Regions from separate parts of the Alkalibacillus silvisoli genome, predicted to be linked through region 1. Evidence: riboswitches for the same ligand, from Rfam matches in the RefSeq annotation. Region 1 holds a riboswitch; the other holds the start of a gene.
What was found. A riboswitch is a leader RNA that binds a small molecule or an ion and turns the genes downstream of it on or off. The one in region 1 is predicted to bind thiamine pyrophosphate.

Region 1 (7,465 bases):
ATTGATTATGGGCCTTGTGCCTTTATGAATGCTTATGACCCTGAGACTGTTTTTAGTTCAATTGATGAACAAGGTCGTTATAAATATGGTAATCAGCCAAGAATTGCGATGTGGAACTTAGCGCGGTTGGCTGAGAGTTTACTTCCTTTAATTGATGAAGATGAGGATGAAGCTGTAAAGAAAGCTGAGGAAATTGTCCATCAATTTATTGATTATTATCGTGATGATTGGTTAGAGGGTATGCGCGCTAAGCTTGGTATATTTAATAGCGAAGATGGAGATGAAACGTTAATCGATGAATTATTAAGTCTAATGAAGGAACACGAGGCTGATTTTACTAATACGTTCAGAGGTCTAACCCTTGAAGAATTTGATGAGCTTAAACTGTTTCAAACAGAAGGATTTACACAGTGGTATCAAAAATGGCAAGAACGGTTAAACAGACAAGAAGAAACAAAAGAGAAATCACTTGAATTAATGAAAAAGCATAATCCATCTGTCATTCCTCGTAATCACCGGGTTGAAGAAGCGTTAGAAGCGGCTGAAAAAGATGGTGATTTAACGGTAGTGGAGAACCTATTGCGCGTTCTTTCTAAACCATATGCTTATACTAAAGATCAGTTGGAATATACTAAGCCAGATGATTCAGATGATGATTATATGACATTTTGTGGCACTTAAAGCTCAGGGGAGTACTCCCTGAGCTTTTTAGTGTCTATGGTAAAATAGATTATAGAGGATTTAAGGGGGCCTTGAAAATTGAGTATCTCTTTAACACATTATTCAGAACAACACTTAGATGCATTGAATCAATTTTATTTACCAGAAGAACAGGCTAAATTCACCAGTCTTCCTCATGCTTTCGAAACAGTTGATAAAGGGCAGTATCGAATCGTTATATTAGCTGGTAACGATGCAGTTGGCTTTTTCTTACTACATGAAACAGAGCGTGTTAATAGCTTTACTGACAATCCGAATGCGATGCTTTTGACTTCGTTATCGATTAATGAGAAAGACCAAGGGAAGGGGTATGCACTAAAAGCTATGCAATTATTAGCGGGGTTTGTTTCTTCAGAATTTCCGGATTGTAATGAAATGGTACTAGCCGTTAATCATAAAAATATCGCAGCACAAAAATTATATTCAAATGTAGGTTTTCAAGACACAGGAAGAAGAATAGATGGTCCGATTGGCGAACAGTGGATATTGAATTTACCAATAGCTAAAGGTTAGGTGATCTATCTCACTTTTAGCTATTGATAACGGGGTTAAGTAGATCGAATTGTATTACAACTGCAACGGCAATCAAAATGATGAACGCTTCTCCCATAGAAACAATTGCCCGCCTGGGAGTAGAGGAATGCTTCCACTCGAAAAATGCATTAACGACTATTTCAATAATTGATAAGCCAACTATTATTCCAATTAATATGTAAAACTGAGGATTCGGTGTATTTGAAAAATAGAAAAAGATGATGATAAAGGAAACTAAATTTAAAATTCTTAATCCCCAACTCACTTTACCGTGTAATTCATTGATTTTATAGTATCTAAAGCCTGTTTTAACTTTTTCAACCTTCAATGCTTTCCTTAAAAGCATACTTATTACTTCCATAAATATAACCACACTTAGTATGATTAGCAAGACTTCAATCAAATCCATAATACCCCCCAAGTATATATAACATTTCTATCAACTTACCATACTTTACATAAATATCAAGAGTTTTGTTATTTCAAGTTTAACTCGCCTTTTAATAATAAATGCAATACAGCATAACAAACTTCAGGATCAGTGATTTCAGAGTCTTTAATTTGATGCAAACATTTTTCTACAGGTATTTTAAACACTTCAATATATTCGTGGGACTCAAGTTGTTGTGTAGCTTGTTCTTGAAGTTCTTTTGTATAAAAGACGTGAGTGATTTCATTCTCTAACCACGGGGCTGGATGCATTTGGCCAAGGTATTGAAGGCTTCCGCACCTGTATCCTGTTTCTTCTAGAAGTTCTCGTCTAGCGGCCTGTTCTAGGTCTTCACCTTGTTCAACACCTCCACCAGGTAATTGCACGATGAAAGAATCAATTGGTTTTCGATATTGATAGATTAGTAGAAATTGATCGTTATCTTGAACTAATGTTACAACGGATTGATCTTGTTTATTATAATCGTTCATGACCTGACTCCTTTAAAAATGGCTCTGTTAGAGTTTGGTGTTGATTATTTAAAAGGTTGCTCTAAGTTGTTGTATTGTGATGAGCGAAGGTGGCGACTCCTGCGGGAATAGCACGAGTCTCGAGACCCCACAGGCAGTGTTTTCCTGCCGAGGAGGCTCGAGCTGTGCCCGCGGAAAGCGTCCACCGAAAGCGAATCACAATAACAACAACGGACTTTAACAGAGCGTTAAAAATAGGCTTCGTTATAGAATGATGCTTGTATTTTGGGCTGTTGTATTGTGTTGAGTGAAGAACACAATTGGGCGAACTTTTTTGTAAATGAGCGAAAACCTTGATATAAGAGCGAAAGCGTCAATGTAAGAGCGCCCCTCTAAAGTGCCTAAGTTATTGTATATAATTGTATCACTAATTATGACATAATAAAAAATGGTTAACATAATAACTGAAATTTGTTAATATTAATTTAACAGCTTAATAAATAATTAAAGTAACAAAGCTAGGGGTGCCATTTTAAATGGCTGAGAGGAGTAATCCGACCCTTTGAACCTGATCTGGTTGGTACCAGCGTAGGGAAGTGTAGTTGCTCGGATTATATCGGATGATTTATAAATAAGTCCATATCCTTCCAAGTCAACCACTTTCTTATGCATGGTCTAAGAAAGTGGTTTTTATTTTATTTAAAATAAATTCAAATTATTTCTTGGAGGGATTGGTATGAAATTTTCAGAAGTACTAAGAAAGGAAACAGATCACATTTGGGAGGCGAATTTTAATCATCCTTTTATAAAAGGGATTGGTGATGGGACCTTACCCATTAAGTGCTTCCGTTATTATGTCATGCAAGATGCTTATTACTTATCTCATTTTGCTAGAATTCAATCTTTAGGTGGTACGAAAGCTTCCGACTTCTACACAACGAGTCGAATGGCTGCTCATGCTCAAGGTACTTATGAGGCCGAGTTAGAGCTTCATCGTAATTTCTCAGAAAGATTAAACATTACAGAAGAGGAGCATGCGAACTTCAAGCCATCACCAACAGCTTATGCTTACACATCTCACCTATATCGTGCCGCTTATCAAGGTCACTTAGGTGATGTCATTGCAGCTATTCTACCTTGTTATTGGATCTATCAAGAGATTGGAGAAAAGCTACAAAACTACAATCCTGATGAGCCGATTTATCAAGAGTGGATTGCGGCTTATGGTGGTGACTGGTTTAAGAAGTTAGTTGATGAACAAATTAACCGATTAGACGAAATAGCGGAAGCGGTTACAGAGATTGATCGTGAAAGAATGAAGGAGCATTTCACGATTAGCTGTCAGTATGAATTAGCTTTCTGGGAAATGGCATATACCTTAGAAGAGTGGCCAGCACAAGCTGAAAAACTAAAATCTTAGGATTATAAAATCCTTAAGCTTAATATGATGTACTAACGAATGGGGGAATGTATGATGCAAGATTCATTAGTCATTGCAGGAAAAGAATTAAATAGTCGTTTGTTTGTTGGGACTGGAAAATTTGCTGATCATAACAAGATGAAAGAGGCGTTAGAAGAATCCCAGTCAGAGGTCGTTACAGTAGCAGTAAGACGTGTTGATCTCGGTGGGGATGATCAGTATATTTTAAATGATATTCCAGATTATATGACGTTAATGCCTAACACATCTGGTGCTCGTACAGCAGAGGAAGCAATTAGAATTGCTCGTTTATCAAAAGCAGCTGGTATGGGCAACTGGATTAAAATCGAGGTCATCTCAGATAGTAAGTATTTGCTGCCAGACAACGAAGAGACAATAAAGGCGACTGAGGCATTAGTTGAAGAAGGTTTTGTCGTTCTTCCGTATATGAGTCCTGACTTAATGGCAGGCAAGCGACTTGAAGAGGCTGGGGCTGCAACGGTTATGCCTCTTGGTTCACCAATTGGTTCGAATCGTGGCATTCAAATGAAAGAAATTATTCAAATAATGATTGACGAAATTAATGTTCCAATAGTCGTTGATGCCGGAATTGGACGCCCATCTGAAGCAGCAGAGGCAATGGAGATGGGAGCAGATGCAGTCCTAGTTAATACCGCGATTGCTACAGCAAAAGATCCCGTGGCAATGGCTCAAGCTTTCGACCTAGCTGTTAAGGCGGGTCGTTCAGGGTTTTTAGCAGGGCTTGGAGCAACGAAGGCAAAAGCTAGTGCTTCATCTCCATTAACAGGATTTTTACACTCGTAAAAAAGGATGGTTAACATGAGTTTTTATAATGTACTAGAGGAAGTCAATCACCTCCCGTTAGAGAACATGATGGAAAATGTATCGCACCATGATGTAGAGCGGGCACTGCAAAAAGAACGAATTACTGAGGAAGATTACTTTGCGTTATTATCACCGAAAGCTTCCGACTACTTAGAAGAAATGGCACAAAAAGCCCATCAGCTGACAATTCAACATTTTGGTAATACGATGCAACTCTTTTTACCGCTTTATGTGTCTGATTACTGTGTTAATACGTGTAAATACTGCAGTTTCAGTGTGGATAATGATTTCCCGCGCCGGATATTAACGATGACAGAAGTGGAAGAGGAAGCTAAAGCTATTCGAGATATGGGGATTGAGCATATTATTATCCTTTCTGGTGAATCGATGATGCATTCATCTGTGAAATATATTAAGCAATGCATGAAGGTGCTAAAGAAATACTTTTCGTCGGTGGGGTTAGAGATTCAGCCGATGGATACGGATCAATATAAGGAATTAGTCGATAGTGGAATTGATAATTTAACAGTCTATCAAGAAGTCTATGATGAAGAGATTTATAGAGAGTTACACACAAAAGGACCTAAGCGTTTCTTTAAGTATCGATTAGATACACCAGAACGGGGTTGTGAAGCGGGTATGCGTTCTATTAGTATTGCAGCTTTACTTGGCCTTAATGATTGGCGGCGTGAAAGTTATATCACTGGACTTCACGCACAATACCTGCAGCAGAAGTATTTAGACGTAGAAGTAGGCGTTTCATTTCCGCGTATTCAGCCAAATGCAGGTAGTTTCCAGCCCAAAGTAGAAGTTACAGACAAGAACTTAGTTCAAGCGATGCTAGCTTATCGTATATTTCAACCACATTCTGGCATTACTGTTTCGACAAGAGAGCGCCCAGAGTTCCGTGAGCAAATTTTACCTCTTGGACCGACGAAAATGTCTGCAGCATCTTCAACTGTCGTTGGTGGTTATACAGAACCTGATAATACACAAAGCCAATTTGAAATATCAGATGAGCGTTCTGTGGATGAGGTTAAAGGTGTGTTAAGGAAACATGGTTATCAACCTGTTATGAAAGATTGGCAGTTGATTTAAGTGAGAGAAATCCACCTTATTTCAAATGGTAAGCAGTCGTTAGAGAGCTTTTCAAGGGTAGCTCAGACAGTTCAGGCTTATGTAAGCTACATTCATTTAAGAGAAAAGCATAGAACAGATGAAGAGTTGTTAACTTGGATTAATGAATTAACAAAGGTAGGAATCCTAAAAGATAAATTAATTATAAATGACCGGGTAGAAGTGGCTGTTCGTATGGAAGTTAAGGGTATCCAGCTCACTACCCATAGCGAGGGTGTGGCTTCTGTTCGAGAAGCGCATCCTAACCTTCTAATTGGTCAATCTGTTCACTCATTAGAAGAAGCGAAAAAAGCAGAAGACGAAGGTGCTAACTATATAATTTTCGGTCATATTTATAGAACAAATTCAAAACCTGGATTAAAGCCACGTGGTTTAGAACAATTACAAAAGCTTGTTCAATCTATTGAAATTCCAGTTATCGCAATTGGTGGCATAACACCCGAAAGAGTAGAAGGGGTTATGAATTGTGGAGCAAAAGGGATTGCTGTCATGTCAGGATTAATAGAGGCAGAAAATCCAAAAGAAGAAGTAAAATGTTATTTAGGAGGTGTCCTATGATGGTTATTCACGTTAATGGCGAACAGCGTGAATTGTCGAATGAGATTCAGACAGTTTCTGACTTGCTAAATCAATTCGAACTAGCTGATAAAAAAATCATTGTTGAATTAAATGCTAATATTGTTGATTCAAGTCAACACGATGAAACAACGGTGCAAGATGGTGATCGAGTGGAGCTCGTTCACTTTGTTGGTGGTGGTTGATTGAAGGAGGCTAGCTCATGAATGAACGTTACTCTAGGCAAATATTATTTGATGGAATTGGTGTATATGGGCAGCAAAAATTGAATGTAAAGCACGTCTGTATTATTGGTGCAGGTGCTTTAGGGACAGGTAATGCTGAAATTTTAACGAGGGCTGGTGTTGGTCATTTAACGATTGTTGATCGTGATTATGTTGAGACAAGTAATTTACAAAGACAACAGCTTTATACTGAACAAGATGCTGTTTGGCGTATTCCTAAAGCAGTCGCAGCAGAAAAGCGTCTTAAAGCTATTAATCCGGAAGTTGAGGTTAATGCGAAAATCATGGATGTAACAGTTGAAGAAATTGACTCACTCGTTCAAGATGCTGACTTAATAATTGATGCGACTGACAACTTTGATATTCGTTTTCTAATTAATGATATTGCGCAAAAATATAAAATTCCATGGATTTATGGTGGGTGTGTCAGTAGTTATGGGCTAAGTTTTACGATCTTACCTGATGAAACACCTTGTTTGAATTGTTTACTGGAAACGATTCCACTTGGTGGTGCGACATGTGATACGGTCGGTGTTATTGCACCAGCAGTTCAAATGGTCGTTGCTTATCAATCTACTGAAGCGTTGAAAATTTTAGTAGAAGATGTTGAAGCGGTTCGTCGCAAGCTCGTTTCATTTGATTTATGGAAAAATGAACAGACTTCAATTGACGTTAGTCAGTTGAAAAAGCAGCATTGTCCATCATGCGGAGAGTCACCAACCTATCCATATTTATCATATGAAAACCAAACGAAAACAGCCGTCTTATGTGGGCGTAATACGGTACAGATTCGCCCACCTCAGAAGGTTGAGCGGGATTTAACTGAATTAGTTTCACAGCTCAAAAAGCAAGGTGGGCAAGTCGATCAAAATCCATTTTTAGTTTCTTATCATTTTGAAAACAGGCGCGTTGTTTTCTTTAAAGATGGACGCGTATTGATTCATGGTATGAAAGACATCGTTGAAGCGAAGAAGATTTATCACCAATTATTAGGGTAGTGAGGGGGAGAAGATGTGACAGTAGCGAAAGTATTAACAATTGCAGGTTCTGATTCTGGTGGTGGAGCTGGAATTCAGGCAGATTTAAAAACATTCCAAGAGTTAAAAGC
Region 2 (7,465 bases), on a different contig from region 1:
CAAGTGTTGTGGCATCCTTGTCGACACTTGTCTTAATTCCAATCAACATAATCATTTTGACGAGATTGTTTTACCAATTTAAACAAGACCAAGAGAAGATAGAAGATCAACTGCATATTGTAGAAAGTAATAAGCTAGCCAAAGGTGAAAGGAAAGCATTCTCATTTTTTAAAACTAAACGATATTTAATCGTGTTAATCTTAGTTGTATATGTGACGGGTGTATTTGCTTATAATCAGACGGTTAGTGGTAGTTTCGTTTATTTAGATTGGAACGTAGAAGTAGCATCTCACCGTGGTGATTCGGTTAATGCACCTGAAAATTCAATGAGTGGAGTAGAGTCCGCTATTGAACAAGGGATTAATGTGATTGAAATAGATATACAGTTAACGAGGGATGGCGTAGCTGTATTACACCATGACATGAGCTTAATGCGGATGGCTGGCGTAGCAGATCGAGTTTCAGATTTAAATTATGAAGAGTTATCTCACTTAGAAATTGGTTCATCTTTCAAAGAAGAATTTACCGGGGAGCCGATTCCAAAGCTAGAAGATGTCATTGAATTAGCTCAAGACTCTGGTGTTCGCTTATTGTTGGACCTTAAGCCAGATGAGAATGAAGAAGAGTTAGCGCGTGAAATTGTCGATTTAGTTGAAAGGTATGAAGCAGAGAATGATCTTTATGTGCAGGCATTTAATAACGATGTGCTACAAGAGATTAGAAAATTAAATGAAGATGTTCATATTGGGCAGATTTTATTCACTGCTGTTGGTGATTTATCACGTCTAGATGTGGACTTTTATACTGTTCATCAAACAATGCTTTCAGAGAACCTTGTTCAAGAAGCTCGTAGTGATGGTCGGGGAATATGGGTCTGGTCAACGAATATCGACCGTACCGCAAACCATGTATTACAATACGATGTTGATGGTATTATTACGAAAACACCTGATGTTGTGTTAAGGATGTTTGAGTTGAGTGATTAGAATAGATCGATCTAGAATTGTAATAAAGGAAAATCCGAACGATTCATCATCAATGAACGCGTTCGGATTTTTGTGTTTAGATGCTACTTTATCAAAAAAAGCTTGAACGCCAATAAAATACCAACCGACGTGTGTTTTCCTGAAGACGAACAGGGCGTACTTCCACATGATGTGGTGGCTTAAGCGTAGCGATCACGACGATTTAAGCTTTTAGCGGAAGGACAAAAATATTCATCGATCAGCAATATTCGCATTTTGATTCGGCATGAATAACTGTTAACCTGTCACACAAGCTATCAACCCTTCGTCATTCATCCAATGCCCTCAGCTCTTTTAATTGATATCTCTTCCGAAAATGTTTAGATAGCCCAAGTAGTAAGACATAAACACAACTAAGAAAAAAGTGCCGACCATACTACCGAAAAACACCCAATCCCGTTTACGAACTTTCATTTCATGATAATGTGTTCTGTTTCGATCGCCTGTAAAGCCTTTTGACTCCATCGCATTAGCAACGCGTTCAGCTTTACGGATTGCGTTTGCTAAGAGTGGGATTGAGTAACGGCGGAATTGTTGAATGCGTCCTTTAATCCCTTTTGCGCGCCCTACACCACGGATTCTATGGGCTTGACGTAAGATTTCAAGTTCATGCTTGAAAGTAGGTAGGAATCGGTATCCTGCTAGTACGCCATAGGTGATCTTGGGTGAGACTTTTAACTGTTGCATTAAGCTAAGCATAAATTTGGTTGAATCTGTTGTTAATATGAAAAGTAAGGATAAAGCGATAAAACATAACGATCTTAATGCAAGGCTGATAGCTACTTGTACTGCACCAGTGGTGACTTCAAAGTGCCAGAATTCAAATAAAACGGATCCCCCTTGGAAAGTTTCACTTGTATAAAGCATTCTTGCCCAAGCGAAAGATAGCACAAATATGACAAATGGAGTGAAGATCAGTAGGTAACGTTTAAGTGATATATCTGTAAAAATAAATGTCACTAAGATAATAAAGATTAAATAAACTAATGGAGTGAATATATCAAACATTAATCCAAGCAAGACACCCGGGATGAGGACAGTGCCAGCTTTAACAGTTGGGTTAATGGACGAGATCATAAGTTTCACCCACCTTTTGTACGCGATCAAGACGAACAGGTAGTCGTAGCCTTGCATCTTTGATTAGCTCCGTTTGTTCCCACAGTTTGTGTGGTTGGCCATCAAAAGCAAGCTTGTGGTTATTGATGACATAGACTTGATCACAATATAAATCAACTAAATCCATATCATGTGTCACAAAAACGATTGTTGTTCCTCTTGATTGAAGGTCTTTAACGATATTCATCAGTTCGTTTGTTGTCTTCGCATCTTGACCAAAAGTTGGTTCATCAAATAAAAGTAAATCAGGTGTTTCATCCAACATTGTCGCAACACTTAGCCGTCTTTTTTGGCCACCACTTAATGAAAAAGGGTTATTCCATTTATGATTGCTTAATTGAAAATGACTTAATAAGTTATCTGTTCGTTCTTTAATCGCCTTTTCATCATAATCATTGAGCCTCATCCCAAACGAAACCTCATCATAAACTGTATCAGTAATAAATTGGTGTTCAGGATTTTGAAAAACAAACCCCATATGTTGTCTTAGCTCCTGTTCTTTCCATTTTGTTAGTGACTCGTTTAAAAAGGTAATATCGCCACACTTCGGCTTTAAAATACCCGCCATTAATTGTAGTAAAGTCGATTTACCCGCACCATTTTCCCCAACAATCGCTACCATCTCACCCTTATTTAATTGCATATTAAGGTTAGTTAATATCGTTTGTTTTTTTCTCTTGAAAGTAAGGTTATTAATGGTTAAGCAAAGCTCGGTAGAAGAATGGTTCACTTTAGAAGAAGGGTGAGTGATTTCATCTTGATATGCTTTTGGAATAAATACCCCTTCATTTTCTAGTAACTGTTTTTGTCTATTAAAAAGCGTTTCCGCCTCTTCATTAGCTATTAGCTGTCCGTTGATATTAAGGACGAGTACGCGGTCAGTAAAGGATAGCCAGTCATCCGCTTGGTGTTCAATAATGAGTACAGTTTTGTTGGTAGTTTCATTAATCGTTTTGATTAATTCTATGAACTCAAGACTTGAAACAGGGTCTAAATTAGCGGTGGGTTCATCTAATATTAATAGTTCTGGCTCTAACAACAAGACAGATGCTAGAGCAATTTTTTGTTTCTGCCCACCTGAAAGTTCATGTATATTGCTGTATTTGTAATCTAGCATTTCGACAGATTCTAATATTTGATCAATTTTAGTTTCTATTTCCTCTCGTGGTGTTTGGATGTTCTCTAATGTGAAAGCTAGTTCATTTTCCACCGTAATCATACAAAATTGGCTTTCAGGGTCTTGGAAAACAATTCCGATGTGTTGATTAAGCTGACCTTTGTCAAATTGCTTAATGTTTTGACCCTTAAAGAAGATGTCCCCTGATGAAGCACCTTCTACTGCATCAGGGTATAATCCGTTTAAACAAAGTGAAATGCTTGATTTACCAGACCCACTTGGCCCCATTAATAGCGTCGTTTCACCTTCGTTCAGAGTGAAGCTAACTTCTGAGATTAACGGTTCATCTAATTGTTCATAATCAAACGAGAACCCGCTCACTTCGATCAGTGGTTTAAGCTGCGTCATTTTTTCCACGTTTCGTTTGCAGCTCCTTTCCTAAAGCATAACCACGAAGTACCCCTGTTTTAGCTAATTGATCGCTAATCCACTTGCCTAATAAGCCGGCTAATAGGGCACCGCTTATCATACGTACGACTAAGATCGTAACGACTAACCACATAGCAAGCGTGAAGAAACCGGAAGTATAGAAGTGCCACATGAAGCTGAATACAGCCGCGGATACACCAGCAGCTACTAAAACACGTAAGCGGTAGTCACGCCATTTCGTTACAGCGAATGCGAATTCAGCTCCGAAACCTTGAATAGCTGCACTAATGATTAACATGGGTCCTGCTGGGCTACCAATTAAGACCTGCACTATACCAGCAATCAATTCTGAAGTGAAAGCAGCGCCAGGTTTTCTAATAATATAGGCAGCAATAATTGAAACGATAAACCAGATTCCAAAAATAAACTCATAACCAAGTGGTCCTAATCCAAACGGTGTTAAAATACTAACTAAGCCTTCACCAATACCAAAGGCTAGAAGGTAGATTACGGCAAACACTACACCTAAAATGGATAATAAAACGATTTCTTTAAGGTGCCATTTATTAGTCATCGTTAACCTCCAAATTATTTATTTGACGGACTGTTCGCTGAGATTGTGAACGTCATAGTCGTGTGTGATACTTCTTCTTGAACACTTTCAAACGCTTCTTCAATAGCGTTAAAGATATCCTTAACATCACCATCTAATCGCGTCATATAGTGTGATGCACTGACTCTAACACCGCGTGCTTTTGATAAGTCGATTTGTTGATAGATTTTATCCATATAGTCTTCGTGCCCTAATGGATATAATGAAAATTTACAGCCTGCTTGTTGGTTAATGGTTTGAGATTTTTCTAGATTCATAGGTTCATCTGTCTCTGCCATATAAACGTCCGCCTCGTTATCACCAGGACAACCGATTGAAAACGTACCACTCATCGCAACATGTTCACCCGTTTTAGCTGCATGAAGGAAAATCGCTTTTGTCACATCAAAAACGTGTACCATCTTTCCGCGGACACATGTTGTGACGTCATCTGTTTCTTTCCACACTTTTGAGCTATCGACTTCATCTAATGATGATAAAATAATATCGACAAACTGATCGCTCATTGGGTAAAGTGTAAATTGACACCCCGCGATTCTACTTGTTCCACATTGATTTGTCATGAAAATCTCCTCCTTAAAAGTATTAATAATAATTGTAATTTTTAGGTCATGGACTGAACCATTCCCTTTTCCAACAATAAAAAAACTGCATCCTTAGGGGAATGCAGTTCAGCTTGTGTTAATCATGAATTTAGACATATAGCTTCACCACACTTCCCCACGCTAGTATTATCTAGATCGGGTCATAAGGGTCAGGCCTACACCTTCTCAGCCACATCGCTGTAGCTCCCCTAGTGCTTGTAACTCACGTATGCAGTTTTGTTATACTTATAGCATAATAAATCTATTAACGTTTGTAAACCAAAAAAGAAAGGTAAGTTTTATGGACCGAGATTTTATAATCAATATAACGAAACAGTTTGTTAAAGAGAAATTAGAACGAGAAGGGACTGGACATGATTGGTGGCATATCTCTCGTGTTGTTGAAATGACGAGGAGAATTGCTCGGATTGAATGTGCTGATCTGTTCGTCTGTACGATGGCTGCTTTACTTCATGATTTAGCCGATGAGAAGGTTGTAATGGATGAGGCTAAAGGTCTAAGTGAAATTCAAGACTGGTTGAGTGAACAACCCGTCACAGAGCATGAACAACAGCAGATTTTAACGATCATTCAGACGATTTCTTATAAACATGGCCAACAATCATTAGCAACTAAAGAAGCGAAAGTCGTTCAAGATGCTGATCGGTTAGATGCGATTGGGGCTATTGGCATTGCAAGGTGTTTTGCTTTTGCCGGCTCTAAAGGGAATTTAATCCATAATCCAGAAGAAGAAGCGGAACTGAACATGACACAAGAGCGCTACCGGAGTAAACAAGGAACAGCGATTAATCACTTTTATGAAAAATTACTTAACCTAAAATCGTTAATGAATACATCAGAGGGTTATCGTATTGCACAACAGCGTCACCAATTTATGAATCAATTTTTAGAACAGTTTTATGGGGAATGGGAAGGGAAGAATTGAATAGTCTAAAGTTAAATGACATTAAATGTGTGGAATACTAAAAGTAGAGAACAATACGAGAGAGGGTGTGATCGAATCATGTTAAACTATAACGGATATATAGAAAAGTTGAGTGAAGAAGCGGCTGAAACTTATGCTTTAATGAACCCACATACCAAAGAGGAAATTATAAGAATTCCCGAATGTCGTGGAGAACAAATGGAACAAGCAATTAGTAGAGCAGAAGATGGATTTGAAAAGGTGCGGTACATGACAGCATTTGAGCGTTCAGAGATCTTAGATAAAGTGAGTCAAATTGTATCGGGTCACAAACGTATTTTTGCTGAGACAGTGGCTAAAGAAGCAGGTAAACCGATGAAGTATGCGTTGGGTGAAGTCGACCGAACCGTTCAAACATTAAAATTTTCAGCGATTGAGGCTCGTAAACTTGAAGGTGAATCAATTCCATTAGATGCAGCACCAAATGGGGCAGGAAGAGATGCCTATACAATTTTTGAACCTATTGGCGTAATTGGTGCGATTACACCATTTAACTTCCCACTTAATTTAGTAGTTCATAAAGTTGGTCCAGCTATTGCTGCTGGTAATGCAATCATCGTCAAACCCGCTGAAAAAACGCCGCTCTCAGCAATCTTACTACGTGAAGCATTAGTAGAAGCCGGTTTACCTGAAGATGCTTACCTTGTTGTGACAGGTGATGGACCGAGATTAGGTGAGGTATTACTTAATAGTAAAGCAATTAAAAAGGTGACCTTTACAGGAAGTCCAGAGGTAGGACGTGAGATTAAATCGCAAGCAGGGCTTAAAAAAGTGACGTTAGAATTAGGGAATAACTCAGCGCTCTACATTGATCAAAGCCAAAAGACTCGCGTAGATGACATTGCGAAACAAGCTGTAACAGGTTCCTTTTCTTATAATGGTCAAGTTTGTATTAGTACCCAACGCATTTATGTTCACGAACAAATTATTGATGAATTTATTGATTTATTTAAACAAGAGACAGAAAAGCTAGTCTATGGTGATCCGTTAGATGAAACAACAGACTTGTCGAATTTAATAGATGAACCATCACAAGAGCGACTTTTAGAGTGGATTGAAGAAGCGAAACAATTAGGAGCATCAGTCGTAGCCGGTTCTTTGCAAGTTGAAGGTGGGTTAGAACCAACCATTCTAAAAGATGTACCGCGTGAAGCGAAAATTTACAAAGAAGAAGCATTCGGACCTGTCGTAATTATTAATACAGTAAGAAATAGTGAAGAAGCAATTAATTCAATTAATCATAGTCAATATGGCTTGAACGCAGGTGTTTTTACCAATAATATGAAACAAGCGCTGCAATTTGGTCATGAGTTAAATGTCGGACAAGTGCTAATTAATGACCTACCGACTTTACGATTTGATCATATGCCGTATGGAGGTAGGAAAAACTCTGGGTATGGTTATGAAGGTGTTAAGTATGCCATTCAAGAAATGGTGAACCGGAAAATGATTAGTTTAAATTATAAGTTTTAAATTCTCTTTTTGATGGTAAATGAGCGAACGCCCATATAATTAGGCGTTCGCTCATTTATTTTGAGTTTAGCTCATTTAAATTGAATTTCGACCATTTATCATAAAGATCGATCGATGTTGACC

Region 2: another riboswitch for thiamine pyrophosphate. It lies ahead of ABDZ63_RS01455 (YkoF family thiamine/hydroxymethylpyrimidine-binding protein); the one in region 1 lies ahead of tenA (thiaminase II).

What each region holds. Positions count from the first base shown of each region.
Region 1 is NZ_BAAACZ010000010.1:3,220-10,684, reverse strand. It holds gene ABDZ63_RS07010 (protein adenylyltransferase SelO) at 1-681, shown strand, start outside; gene ABDZ63_RS07005 (GNAT family N-acetyltransferase) at 760-1,233, shown strand; gene ABDZ63_RS07000 (DUF4181 domain-containing protein) at 1,250-1,663, opposite strand; gene ABDZ63_RS06995 (NUDIX hydrolase) at 1,732-2,175, opposite strand; TPP riboswitch at 2,665-2,766, shown strand; gene tenA (thiaminase II) at 2,891-3,574, shown strand; gene ABDZ63_RS06985 (thiazole synthase) at 3,629-4,399, shown strand; gene thiH (2-iminoacetate synthase ThiH) at 4,415-5,518, shown strand; gene tenI (thiazole tautomerase TenI) at 5,519-6,115, shown strand; gene thiS (sulfur carrier protein ThiS) at 6,112-6,318, shown strand; gene ABDZ63_RS06965 (thiazole biosynthesis adenylyltransferase ThiF) at 6,336-7,355, shown strand; gene thiD (bifunctional hydroxymethylpyrimidine kinase/phosphomethylpyrimidine kinase) at 7,371-7,465, shown strand, end outside.
Region 2 is NZ_BAAACZ010000003.1:136,982-144,446, forward strand. It holds gene ABDZ63_RS01435 (glycerophosphodiester phosphodiesterase family protein) at 1-986, shown strand, start outside; gene ABDZ63_RS01440 (energy-coupling factor transporter transmembrane component T family protein) at 1,320-2,102, opposite strand; gene ABDZ63_RS01445 (ABC transporter ATP-binding protein) at 2,086-3,666, opposite strand; gene ABDZ63_RS01450 (ECF transporter S component) at 3,653-4,261, opposite strand; gene ABDZ63_RS01455 (YkoF family thiamine/hydroxymethylpyrimidine-binding protein) at 4,276-4,863, opposite strand; TPP riboswitch at 5,001-5,105, opposite strand; gene ABDZ63_RS01460 (HD domain-containing protein) at 5,186-5,830, shown strand; gene ABDZ63_RS01465 (aldehyde dehydrogenase family protein) at 5,846-7,342, shown strand.